DNA from 4 places in the Bacillus sp. BC08 genome. Region 1 is predicted to be linked to each of the others. Evidence: riboswitches for the same ligand, from Rfam matches in the RefSeq annotation. Region 1 holds a riboswitch; each other region holds the start of a gene.
What was found. A riboswitch is a leader RNA that binds a small molecule or an ion and turns the genes downstream of it on or off. The one in region 1 is predicted to bind S-adenosylmethionine.
Positions count from the first base shown of each region.

Region 2: another riboswitch for S-adenosylmethionine. It lies ahead of ACXVYO_RS10505 (methionine ABC transporter ATP-binding protein); the one in region 1 lies ahead of ACXVYO_RS17680 (sugar ABC transporter substrate-binding protein).
Region 3: another riboswitch for S-adenosylmethionine. It lies ahead of ACXVYO_RS05490 (YezD family protein); the one in region 1 lies ahead of ACXVYO_RS17680 (sugar ABC transporter substrate-binding protein).
Region 4: another riboswitch for S-adenosylmethionine. It lies ahead of ACXVYO_RS06770 (hypothetical protein); the one in region 1 lies ahead of ACXVYO_RS17680 (sugar ABC transporter substrate-binding protein).

Region 1 covers NZ_JBTGPA010000034.1:310,113-313,271, reverse strand. The annotation lists gene ACXVYO_RS17685 (sugar ABC transporter ATP-binding protein) at 1-192, opposite strand, end outside; gene ACXVYO_RS17680 (sugar ABC transporter substrate-binding protein) at 189-1,301, opposite strand; SAM riboswitch class I at 1,391-1,496, opposite strand; gene ACXVYO_RS17675 (NCS2 family permease) at 1,587-2,888, opposite strand; gene ACXVYO_RS17670 (SDR family oxidoreductase) at 3,090-3,159, shown strand, end outside.
Region 2 covers NZ_JBTGPA010000030.1:177,725-180,883, forward strand. The annotation lists gene ACXVYO_RS10495 (MetQ/NlpA family ABC transporter substrate-binding protein) at 1-34, opposite strand, end outside; gene ACXVYO_RS10500 (methionine ABC transporter permease) at 56-721, opposite strand; gene ACXVYO_RS10505 (methionine ABC transporter ATP-binding protein) at 711-1,730, opposite strand; SAM riboswitch class I at 1,854-1,959, opposite strand; gene ACXVYO_RS10510 (cysteine hydrolase family protein) at 2,355-2,918, shown strand; gene ACXVYO_RS10515 (hypothetical protein) at 3,151-3,159, opposite strand, start outside.
Region 3 covers NZ_JBTGPA010000023.1:110,776-113,934, reverse strand. The annotation lists gene sat (sulfate adenylyltransferase) at 1-512, opposite strand, end outside; gene ACXVYO_RS05495 (phosphoadenylyl-sulfate reductase) at 551-1,255, opposite strand; gene ACXVYO_RS05490 (YezD family protein) at 1,342-1,485, opposite strand; SAM riboswitch class I at 1,558-1,666, opposite strand; gene lysA (diaminopimelate decarboxylase) at 1,783-3,099, opposite strand.
Region 4 covers NZ_JBTGPA010000027.1:98,893-102,051, reverse strand. The annotation lists gene ACXVYO_RS06785 (ECF transporter S component) at 1-694, shown strand, start outside; gene ACXVYO_RS06790 (ABC transporter ATP-binding protein) at 1-20, shown strand, start outside; gene ACXVYO_RS06780 (YwiC-like family protein) at 879-1,601, shown strand; gene ACXVYO_RS06775 (hypothetical protein) at 1,634-1,825, opposite strand; SAM riboswitch class I at 1,948-2,046, shown strand; gene ACXVYO_RS06770 (hypothetical protein) at 2,087-2,404, shown strand; gene ACXVYO_RS06765 (SWIM zinc finger family protein) at 2,659-3,048, shown strand; gene ACXVYO_RS06760 (NAD(P)H-dependent oxidoreductase) at 3,072-3,159, shown strand, end outside.

The DNA.
Region 1 (3,159 bases):
ATCGATTTTTATATTGCCAGCAACTGGTTGGATTTCACCAGTTGCTATTTTTAATAAAGTACTTTTTCCTGCGCCGTTCATTCCTAGTAAAGCGTGCACTTTGCCTTTTTCAATATGAATAGAAACATCTTCTAGAACAGGTGTAGCTACATGATAAGAATGTGTAATGTTTTGAAGAGAGAATGTCATCAGTTTTTCTCCTTCTCTAATTTTTTCATCCAAGGGGAATATCCATCTTTTGAAGCTCCCCAACCATTTATGTGTTTTGATAACTGATCCATTGTTATATTTTCTTTTGGTAAATTATTTTTCTTCACTAAATAAGGTTCTAGCGAATAAATATCTGGAGTTTGTTCACCAGCAATTTTTTTATATAAAAAACGTACTTGAATTTTACCTATCTCAGTTGGATCAGTTGCAGCTGTAGCAGTCCAAGGCGAATTTTCTTTTTGCATGAGTTGTAAATCTTCATTACTTAAGTCAATGCCGTATACTTTTATATCTGTACGACCAGCTTGTTCGAGTGCTTTGACAGCCCCTTTAGCAAATTCATCCCATGAAGCGAAGATAGCTTGTAAATCTCCCTTTTTCGGATATTTTTTTAGTAAAGCTTCTACTTGTGTTTGTGTATCAAGCGGTGTGTTATTACTAGCAGTACCGAATCGTGCAACTTCTTTTATATTTGGATAACGTTTATAAAAAGCATCAATGATAACATTGCGACGTTCCATTGGAGCGAATCCACCAACCCATACAACTGCGATATTTCCTTGTCCATTCAAATCTTCCGCTAATGTTTTTAATGATTTCCATGCAAGACTATAGTCATCTTGATCAATAATCGTTACGCCTGGCAAGCGTAGATCATTATCAAACGCCACTACAGGAATATTTGCTTGCAATGCCTTTTCTACTCCAGATTTTAGCGCTTCAGATCGGCCATGATCTATTAAAATACCGTCCACTTTTGAATTAATAGCAGTATCTAAATTTGCCGCCATTTTTGCTAAATCATTATCAGAATTATAGACTTGTACACTACCGCCAAATAACTCGACTTGTTTTTTGACGCCCTCAATATATTGAGAGGAAAAAGTTCCAATAGACATTTGCATAATTAATGCAATTTTTAATGGTTTCTTTATTTGGTTTGGAATTTCTGTTTGTAAATGATTTTCTACTGTTGTAGTCACCTTTTTCACAGTTTGTTGCTTTTGTGAAGAGACAGCATCTTGTTCATTTGTACAAGCAGTTAATGTAAGTAAGAGAACAATGAGTACGATGGAATACAATTTTTTCATAAAAAAATCCCTCCTAAACTAAGAAGAGAGGGGAGGGAGTGAAAATAAAAAAACGCCTTTTCATATAGAAAAGACGTCTTATCATATTACTCTTATCTTTCAACACAACGTGTTGTAAGAATTAGCACCGTGCCCATAAATGGGTCGGTTGCCGGGCTTCGTAGGGCTCATCCCTCCACCTGCTCTTGATAAGACATCGAATATTCAACTATTTTGAATTATTCCACAAGTTTGTGGTGTTGTCAAATGATTTTTTATAAAAAAAATCCCTCATAAAGAGGGATTTTAATGTGGTAAGAAAATCAATTGATAAGCGAACAAGATTCCGAATAAGTACACAAGTGGGTGAACAGCACGGAATTGTCCTTTTGCCACTTTCATAAGTGGATAAGAAATAAATCCAAGTGCAATACCTGTTGCGATACTTGATGTAAGTGGCATGCTTAAGATTACTAAGAATGCTGGGAATGCTTCATCAAATGCGTCCCAATTGATGTGGCGAACTGAACCCATCATAAGACTACCAACGATAATTAATGATGGTGCAGTAATAGCTGATACACCAGAAACGGCACTTACTAATGGTCCGAAGAATGCTGCTAGTGCGAATAGAACAGCTACTGTAACAGTTGTTAAACCAGTACGACCACCAGCTGCAACACCAGCAGATGATTCAATGTAAGCTGTTGATGGTGTTGTTCCGAACATAGAACCGATTGTTGCTGAGAATGAGTCAGATAGAAGAGCTCGTCCAGCTTTTGGAAGCTTTCCATCTTTCATAAATCCACCTTGCTGAGCTACACCAAGTAATGTACCTGTTGTATCGAATAATGTAACAAGGAAGAATGAAAATACAACGCCGTATAACCCGTAGTTAATTACATCAGATACAGCAGTAATTGGATTTGAAACGATAATTCCTTCTGGTAATCCAGGCATTGATGTAACACCGTTTGAGAATGTTAATTGTCCTGTGAAGAAAGCGATAATACCAGTTAATAGCATGCCGATAAATAGCGCACCATTTACATTTAAAGACATAAGGACAATTGTAATTCCAAGTCCAGCTAATGCTAGTAGTACTGGAGCAGAGTGAAGATCACCAAGTCCAACTAAGTTGGCTTCATTTTTTGTAACGATACCTGTTAAACGTAAACCGATAAAGGCGATGAAAAGACCGATACCAGCAGTAATTGCATGTTTTAAGTTTTCAGGAATTGCTTCCATTAATTTTGTACGGAAAGATGTGAATGATAACAAAATTAAAATCATACCTGCTACGAATACAGCAGAGAATGCAATTGCGAAAGTCATGCCTTCATGAGCTTTTACAACAGAGTAAGAGAAGTAAGCATTTAATCCCATACCTGGTGCAATTGCGATTGGTAAGTTTGTAAAGATCGCCATAAATAATGTTCCGACAACAGCAGCGATAATTGTTGCTGTAAATGCTTGTTCAAATGGAACTCCTGCATCCCCAAGGATGACAGGGTTTACGACAATGATATATGCCATTGTTAAGAAGGTAATAATACCTGCCATAATTTCAGTTTTAATAGAAGTTTTATGTTTTGAAAGGTTAAACATATAAACATCCTTTCTGTTTACGAATAATTTTCACAACAGTTATATATAATATTCGTTTTTTAACTATTTTGCAATAGTTTTGCATAAAAAGTTTATAACAATTCATATTTTGTGTCTTAAATTCGAATATTAATCGTAAAACGATGTGTGAATTTCAGTCTTTATTGTGCGCATTATAAAGAAAAGGAGTTGAAAGAAGCTATGCCACAGCAAAAAAACTTTGTAACAATGCCTGCGCAACATCAAAATAAACAACCTGGTATTGAATCAT
Region 2 (3,159 bases), on a different contig from region 1:
TTGCTGATAATGCAAATGCTAAAATTTTCTTCATTTTCTTTTCCCCTCTTCCTTTTTATGATCTGCGTAAAAAGACTTTCGCAAAGTAGTTTCCTAAGTTCTGAGCTACCTGTACGAGAATAATAAGTAAAACGACCGTTACGAACATAACTGATGTATCAAAACGTTGATAACCATATGTCATTGCTAAGTCACCAAGACCGCCACCACCGACAAGCCCAGCAACTGCAGAAAATTCAATTAAACCAACTGTCATAAATGTAACCCCTAAGATCAATGGTGCTAACGCTTCTGGTACAAGAATTTCAAAAACAATTCTAATTGGTGAAGCCCCCATTGCTTGTGCTGCTTCAATGACTCCCTTTGGAACTGAAACAAGATTTGTTTCAACCATTCTAGCAATACCGATTGATGCAACTAACGTCATCGGAAAGATTGCTGCTGCTGTTCCAATCGTCGTTCCGATAACACTTCTTGTTAGTGGGCTTAAAGCTACTAAGAAGATAATAAATGGAACCGGACGAATTGTGTTAATAATGATATTAAGAATAGAAAAGACCCATTTGTTTTCTAAAAAGTTTCCTTTTCTCGTTACATATAATAGTAAACCTAGAGGTATACCAAGAATTATGGCGAATATAAGGGTTACAATTACCATTAAGAGGGTATCCCCCGTCGCATCTACTATGCGGGGCCAAAATATACTCCAATCAACTCGCATGAGCTTCTACCTCCTTCAGCTGCACTTGCAGTCGTAGATGTTGTAATGCTTTTTGAATTTCCTTCTGTTCACCTTGCAATTCTACAAGAAGATTTCCAAATAGCACATTTTGGAGTTCAATAATATTTCCATACAGTACGTTTACATCGACGTTATAATTTTTCGCGATATATGATAGTACTGGCTGCCCTGTCTCTTCACCCGTAAATGTTAAGCGATAAATCTGTCCACCATTTTGAATTTTACCTAGAACACTTTCCGGTAAATGATCATTAATAATAGAGCGTACAAAGTTTTGAGTCGTCTTTGTTTTCGGTTGTGTGAAAACGTCAAACAGTTTTCCTTCTTCAATAACTTTTCCCTTCTCCATTACAGCTACACGGTGACAAATTTCCTTCACAACATGCATTTCATGTGTAATGAGTAGAATTGTTACATTGTATTCTCGATTTACTTTCTTTAATAAGTTTAATATCTCTGTCGTTGTTTCTGGATCTAAAGCTGATGTTGCCTCATCACATATAAGGATATCCGGTGATGTTGCAAGTGCTCTTGCAATACCAACCCGCTGCTTTTGTCCGCCTGATAGTTGCTCTGGATAATAGTTTGCTTTATCTTCTAACCCTACAAACTTCAACAGTTCATTTACTCTTTCTTTTATCTCATCCTTTGGTACTTTCGCTAATTTTAATGGATAAGCAATATTTCCAAACACTGTTCTTGAATTAAATAAATTAAAACTTTGAAAAATCATCCCGATTCTTTGTCTTAGCTTCCGTAATTCTTTCGTCGATAATAATGTAATATCTTTATCATCTATTGAAATCGTTCCTGCTGTCGGTCTCTCTAACATATTTACTAGGCGTAATAACGTACTCTTTCCAGCGCCACTAAAACCGATAATGCCAAAAATTTCGCCCTTCTCAACTGATAATGTTACGTCCTCCACCGCATGAACAGATTGCCCACCTGATTCATATACTTTACTTACGTTGTTAAAAGAAATCATTTTTCCCCCTCCTATATGCTGTAAAAACTTGAAGTAGAGCTTTCGAGGTAAAATAAAAAGTGCTCTCCTTCTTATCAACCATAAAGATAAGAAGGAGAGCACTTATATGTACTCGTTCACATCTTCTCATCTTCCAAGCCTTTCATAGGCTTGCTGGAGTTAGCACGGTATTAAAAAACCCGTTGCTGAGGTATCGTAGGGCCAGTCCCTCCACCTCTCTGGATAAGAATGTATCGATTTAATTGTCGTTTAATTAATTCTCATTATAGAACTCAGAATAATAAGAGTCAATAAATTTTTTAGAAAAATATTAATTATTTCTCTATTAAAATTTTCAAATAAAAAAATTCACAATACAATAGTGATTTTTAAAGTTATGTTAAATTCTCCTCCCTCATATTTTTTAAAAGGAGAATCCCCTCTATAAAGTGAAACTATAATCAGTGGGGGTTTTGTTCATCCCCCACTGATTATTAGTTGAACCAATCGGACATTTACGGACAGTTGATCTCCCACCTAACTTCTTTGCTCCAGCCGAATTTTGAGGTGGGAGTTTTACTGCCCGTTAATGTCGGATAAATTGAATACCATTATTTGAATATGAAATCGGAGGAAGATAAATATATGAAAACAGCTCTTTTACTCGTTGATATTCAAAATGATTATTTTCCACATGGAAAAATGGAATTGCGTAATCCAGTAGAAGCAAGCGAATATGCTAGTCAGCTACTACAATTCTTTAGAACGAAAAATGAACCTATTTTTCATATCCAACATGTAGCAATTAAAGATGACGCTACTTTTTTCCTACCCAATACAGAAGGTGTACATATTCATGAAAGCGTACGCCCACTTAGAGAAGAAACCGTTATACTCAAACATTATCCAAATAGTTTTCGGGACACTGATCTTCTAGAACAATTACAACGTTTAGCTATTGAGCATGTCGTCATATGCGGGATGATGACTCATATGTGTATTGATGCTACCGTAAGGGCTGCTTTTGATTTCGGCTTTCCATGTACCGTTATACATGATGCTTGTGCGACAAAAGATCTTTCTTTTAAGAATGCTACGATACCAGCCGTTTATATTCATAACACAATTTTGGCTAGTTTAAATGGAGTATATGCAAATGTAATGAGTACAGAGGAGTTTTTGGCTACAAAAAAACACTCCCTTCAGTGAGCAAAACCGAAAAGAGTGTTTCTTGTCAAACCATAGATTTTCTTTCAAATTGTATTATACAGGAAATCCTTAAAATGAATACTAAAAAATATGACTAATAAGTCAAATTTTCTCGTTGTTTTGTTTCTATTTACATGTTTATCCCGATATTAATAGGGTTTAGCTAGTTCTAATCACTAAATAGTAATATATGGTAATCAGAACTAGTTTCTCCCATCAAAAACGTAACATATTATTTATC
Region 3 (3,159 bases), on a different contig from region 1:
AATTCTTCCCTCGTTTCAATTGGATCTAAATGATAAGAAGGAAACTGATTATTTTCAAATCGTTTTGTAAGAATAATAGCTCCACCGACATAAACGTTCGATCGTTCATATAATTTTTTCACTCCTGGATGAGCATCATCCGTCGTTTTATATACAAGTAATGCTTCTTTCTCTTTATCAGGTATAAAAATATCTTCTATTTGAATGACACCATATACATTTCCACTATTAACAAGCTTTACTTCTTCTCCAGCTTTTAGATTTTCTGCTACTTCTTCTGTTACCGGCAATGTAATCGGTATACTCCATACGCTACCATTTGCTAAGCGAAGCGTTTCTACGACCGAATCATAATCTTTCTTCCCTAAAAAACCAGTAAGCGGGCTATATCCCCCTGTCGCTAATAGCTCCAAATCACTTAATGCAATGTTGTCTAGCCCAATTTCTTTTTCAATTTGTGATACGTCGTATGTCTCGTCTATACGGTTTACTAATTCGTTTCTTGTACTCATTTTCTATACCCTCTCTTAGCTTTATTTTCAAATTCATCTTATTGGTAATGAAGACCACATTCTGTTTTCACTTTCCCGGCCCATCTACCATCTCTCGAATCGCCACCCTCTCCTACAGGTAACGTGCACTTCTCACACCCAATACTTGGATACCCAATATCATGCAGCGGGTTATACGGCAAACTATGTTTGTACACATATCGCCACACTTCTTTCCACGTCCAATGAATGAGTGGACAAACTTTAATCGATTGAAAACGATGATCTTGATTTATAAACTTTGTATGCTTACGTGTTTCTGATTGTTCCCTCCTTAAGCCCGATATCCATGCTTTTTCCGCTGCTAATGATTTTTCTAACGGTAAAATTTTTCTAATTTTACAACAAAGGTTCGGATTACTTTCCCATAATTTCTCACCATGCAACTTCGCTTGTTCATCAAGTGTAAGTTCCGGCTGTTTTTCTATAATATTTAATGAAGGAAATCGTTCCCGCACTTTTAGAATTAATTCATACGTTTCGCGAAAATGAACATTTGTATCTAAAAATACAACTTTAGCAGATGGATTTACTTGGTTTATAAGATGTAGTAATACCATCCCTTCCACTCCAAAGCTACATGCGTATACAATTTCACTTTCATATTCTTTATAAGCCCAACTTAATACTGATAGCGCGCCTTTCGTTTCATCTTCTTCTGAAAATGGAACATTATTTTCTTCCCACGTTTCATACGTCAACATGTTTTTTCCCCCTGTAAAAGCAAAAAGACGGTTTTAACCTAATATAATAGGTTAAAACCGCCTCTAGTTTTTCTAGTCAGCGCTTTTTACTTTAAACGTACCTTTTCACTTTTCTCTAATTGAATGACTTTCCCATCTTGCACAACAATTGTAATTGAACCATATTTCATATCAGCAAGCATCGCTTGAATTTTCTCAGATACTTCCTCAAAATGTTCCCGTACACTCACGCGAACAGCCCCCCTTTTTATTCATAAAAAAAATCTTTCCCATTTCGAAAAGACTGTTCGGTAATATATTTTACCTTATCTTTCAAAATGGATTCCATTTTGCTGGATTTAGCACCTTGCTTTCTATAAGCAGGTTGCCGAGCTTCTTCGGGCCAGTTCCCTCCGCTTCTCTTGATAAGCTTTGTATTTGTATTTTATCACAATTCTGATTTTTTTCAATCCTAGTTTTCCGATATATTTTAATTATTTTATTTTACAAAAAAGGAATTGCCCATCCGAACAACTCCTTTTCTCTATTTAAACAAGTTCTTTAATACGTATGCGATCGTTCCCAATAATATTTTCATATGTTTCGCGTTCTACAACAATTTGTGATGTGCCGCCTTTCGCGAAGACGACAGCCGGTCTACGAATCCGATTATAATTGTTCGCCATCGAGTACCCGTATGCCCCTGTACAAGAAATTGCTAGTAAATCAGCAGAAGCAACTTTCGGTAGAGTAATATCCCAAATTAACATATCTCCACTCTCACAGCACTTCCCAGCAATCGAAACAACTTCCTCGTTCTCATCATTCCCTCGATTCGCTAACATCGCTTCATAACGAGCGTTATATAAAGCAGGTCTTAAATTATCAGTCATCCCACCATCCACTGATACATATTTCCGAATACCAGGAATGTCTTTCACAGATCCGACTGTATAAATTGTCGTTCCAGCATCCCCTACAATACTACGGCCTGGTTCAACCCATATTTCTGGCAGGGGATAATTACATACTGTAAATTGCTCCCTCACCGTACTTGTTACAGCTCGCACATATGTCTCAAGAGTTAATGGTGTATCTGACTCTGTGTAGCGTATTCCGAATCCTCCGCCTACATTTAATACTTTTACTACATAGTTCGCGCGCTCTCTCACTTCTTCTAAAAATTGATGAAGAACTTCAATCGCTCGAACAAATCCAGCCGTTTCAAATATTTGTGATCCGATATGTGAATGAATTCCTAACACATTATAATTTGATTTTTGTAAAGCAAGCTCAATTGCTTGCATCGCTTGACCATTTGACACGCCAAATCCAAATTTCGAATCATCTTGACCTGTTGTAATATATTCATGTGTGTGCGCCTCTACTCCAGGCGTTACACGAATTAATATGTTCACAAATTTCCCATGTTGCACTGCTAAATCATGCAAAATTTCTAATTCTAAGAAATTATCCACGACAAAACAACCAATATTTTCCTGCAGAGCCATCACGATTTCTTCTTCTGTTTTATTATTGCCGTGAAAATGAATACGAGATGCTGGAAATCCCGCTTGAAGCGCAGTATATAATTCCCCACCAGAAACAACATCTAATGACATATTCTCTTCACGAGCTACTCGGCACATCTCCATGCACAAGAACGCCTTGCTTGCATATGCTACTTGATAAGAGAAACCACTTTCTTTAAACGCACGATGAAACGCGCGGCACTTTCCTCGAATAGACTCTTCATCGTATACATAAAGTGGTGTTCCGTATTGTTTTGCTAGCTGCGTCGTATCGCACCCTCCAATTTCTAAGTGTCCTTGCCCATTGATTCGGCTTGTGCCGTGTAAATACATTTGAATTCCTCCCTTATTTCCTCTAAAACTCATAACCCCAATCTTCTATTCATTGCAGCA
Region 4 (3,159 bases), on a different contig from region 1:
ACGATATGTTGCATTCATAATATGTATTTTTGCAGTAATAATAGGCACATTACTCTTTACGACGCTTATCATGGATGGTTATTACATGTTAAGTAGTTTGTTTTTATTAGTTGTTATTATGTTACCTTTCTATATCCGCTTTGAAAGAAAGGCGTTTGTTTCACGTGAAATTGTTCTCGTTGCTGTGTTAGCGGCAATTGCAGCAGTTAGCCGCGTACCATTCTCTATTTTACCAAGTGTACAACCGACTTCATTTATCATTATCGTTTCTGCGATTGTGTTTGGGAGTGAAACTGGTTTTATGATCGGTGCAACAGCAGCTATCGTATCAAACATTTTTTTAGGACAAGGTCCGTGGACGCCGTGGCAAATGTTTTCCTGGGGCATGATTGGTTTTATAGCTGGATTATTACGGAATACATTTTTAATGAAAAAGCTATGGGGAAGACTTCTATACGGATTGTTTGTTGGATTTTTATTTGGCTGGATTATGAACTTATGGGGGCTTCTTGGGTTTATACGTGAGGCAACGTGGGAAGCTGTCGTTTCGTATTATATCGCAAGTTTTTATTTCGATTTAAGCCATGCGATTTCGAATGTTATTTTCTTACTACTATTTAGTACGTCTTGGATTACGATTCTTACGAGATTTAAAAAGAAATATGGCATATTAGATAAGCATAACATGGCATAGAAAAGCATATTCATATAAGGTAGGGTCGCGACTTACATATTCGTTTGCCTCTTTCATGCTTCTTACATATTGTAAGGAGCATTTTTTATTGTCAAAAAATCGATTCAATATATGTCGGCTATTATATAAAATTATTTGTATAATAGTATGTGAGAACTATTTTCAAAAGGGAGGTGTATAGTTAATGAAGTTAGTTATTCCGAAGCAACACGGTGCATGGGCCATGCTCGTTATACCATTTCTATTAAGTGTCATACTTGGGAAACCTACTATGTATCATATTCCATTGTTTTTAGCGTGGTTCTTTATCTATTTAGCTACGTATCCATTTCTTACGTACATAAAGCAAAGACGAAAAAAAGAGTTTTTACACGCAGCAATTGTATATTTTATCATCGCTTTCGTATTTGGGATGATTTCTCTAGTATATGAATGGCGCATTCTTTTATTCGTAACAGTAATGATTCCATTATTTATAGTAAATATGTATTACGCCCGTCAAAAGAATGAAAGAGCGTTACTAAATGACATTAGTGCGATTATTGTTTTCTGTATTGGTGGTTTAGTTAGTTATTATTTTTCAATGAAACTTATAGATAAAACAGCACTATTTATTGCGCTTATATCATTTTTATATTTTTTAGGAAGTACGTTTTATGTGAAAACGATGATACGTGAGAAAAACAACCCGAAGTATCGTTTTATATCATGGGGGTATCATATTTTATTAACAATCATCGTATTTGCTATCAATCCGTGGTGCTCTCTTATCTTCATACCGAGTGTCATTCGGGCAATTATGTTGTATGGTAAAAAGATTTCTATTATAAAAGTAGGTATTTTAGAAATTGCTAATTCTGTATATTTTTTAATTATAACGGTAATAATTATGAAGTATGCCATTTGAAAAAGCTTCCCACCTTATGATGGGAAGCTTTTTCAATCTTGTTCTAAAATGTGAACCGTGTAATCACAACGTTGAATAGCTTGTTCGATCGCATAAAGGGATTGTTCAATACGTGCGCGATTAAAATCTTTTTCCACAGTCTGTAGTGCTGCTTCTAAACAATGTTTTGCTTCTTGTAATGATTGAAATGAATCTTGTACATATCCGCGAGCATTTTCGTGCATTTCATAATCCTCCTTGCATATTCATATATGTATAGTATGAGCAGTAAAGAAGAAAATATTATTTGTTATATTTGTTTGACAATTAAAATGAAATTACGTATAGTAAGAATTAAGTGAATATTTTCTTATCCAGAGAGGTGGAGGGACTGGCCCGATGAAACCCAGCAACCGCGATGCAGGTGCTAATTCCAGCAGAACATATTTGTTCTGGGAGATAAGACGAAGATATATACGTAACTTCTTCTTATCGGAGAGGTTTTTTTGTTGCAAAAAAACCGATTACGAAAATTTATATTAAGAAGAAAGGGGTTGCGAAGTACTGTGACACTCGAAAAATACGTAAAACTGCGTAGTACAGTTTATGAATATATGATAGAGCAAGATAAGCCAATATCATTGTTAGATATTCAAGAACATATCGTTTCGCATCATGAAGGAAAATTCACGAAAAAGATGTTACATCAATTTTATTTATCAAGACTATTAGATGAACTGAAACTGGATGGGAAAATTACATTAGCTGATGAATATCTCTATACGGAAAAAGGGGTATTTTATAAGGCGGGAAAAGGGAGCTAAGCTCTCTTTTTTTTGAAGTATGTAGAGTAAAAGACTGCTTAAGCAGCCTGATACAAGGGAATGGTGTTGAGTGTGTAGTGTCAAAGATTGAATGTGCCTGAAAGAGGCACTTCATATCGGCTGCAAATGAAAAGAGACACCTCCGCCGAATAGGTGTCAGTCGTTTTGTCATATAGACTTGCTATTTGACAGTTATTAGAATAACATGCAGGGGTTATTGAAGTCAAAAGGGAATTAAAGGAAGAGGTGTTGTTATGTACGCTTACTTATTACAGGATATAACGAAATGGATTCCTAAGTACATTTTGGATAAAGGGTATGAATATTATGAAGAGGGACATGTAGACGATGTTGAAATACAAGACAAGAAAATATTTGCTTTCGTTACTGGAAATGCAGGAAACTATGAAGTGATTATTGATCTTGAAGATTTTACAGAAAGTAGCTGCGAGTGTCCTTATGAGAATCTTTGCAAGCATATGGCGGCAGTTGTTTATGATATTCAAAGTGCTGGTGAAAGTACGGTGAAAGAGAAACTAAAAGATTTAGACAAAGAAGAGTTACTTACAGTATTAAACCGTTTATTACAAAGTTCGAAAAACGTGCAAATTGTAGAGAAGATGTTAAAGAAGGGGAAACTTTAACTTAAAGAGGGAGTTGTTTTGTAGTGAATGTACTACTTGTATACGCTCATCCCAGTCCTTCCAGTTTTAACGCGGCGATTTTAAAGCATGTGCAAAAAGGATTACAGGAAA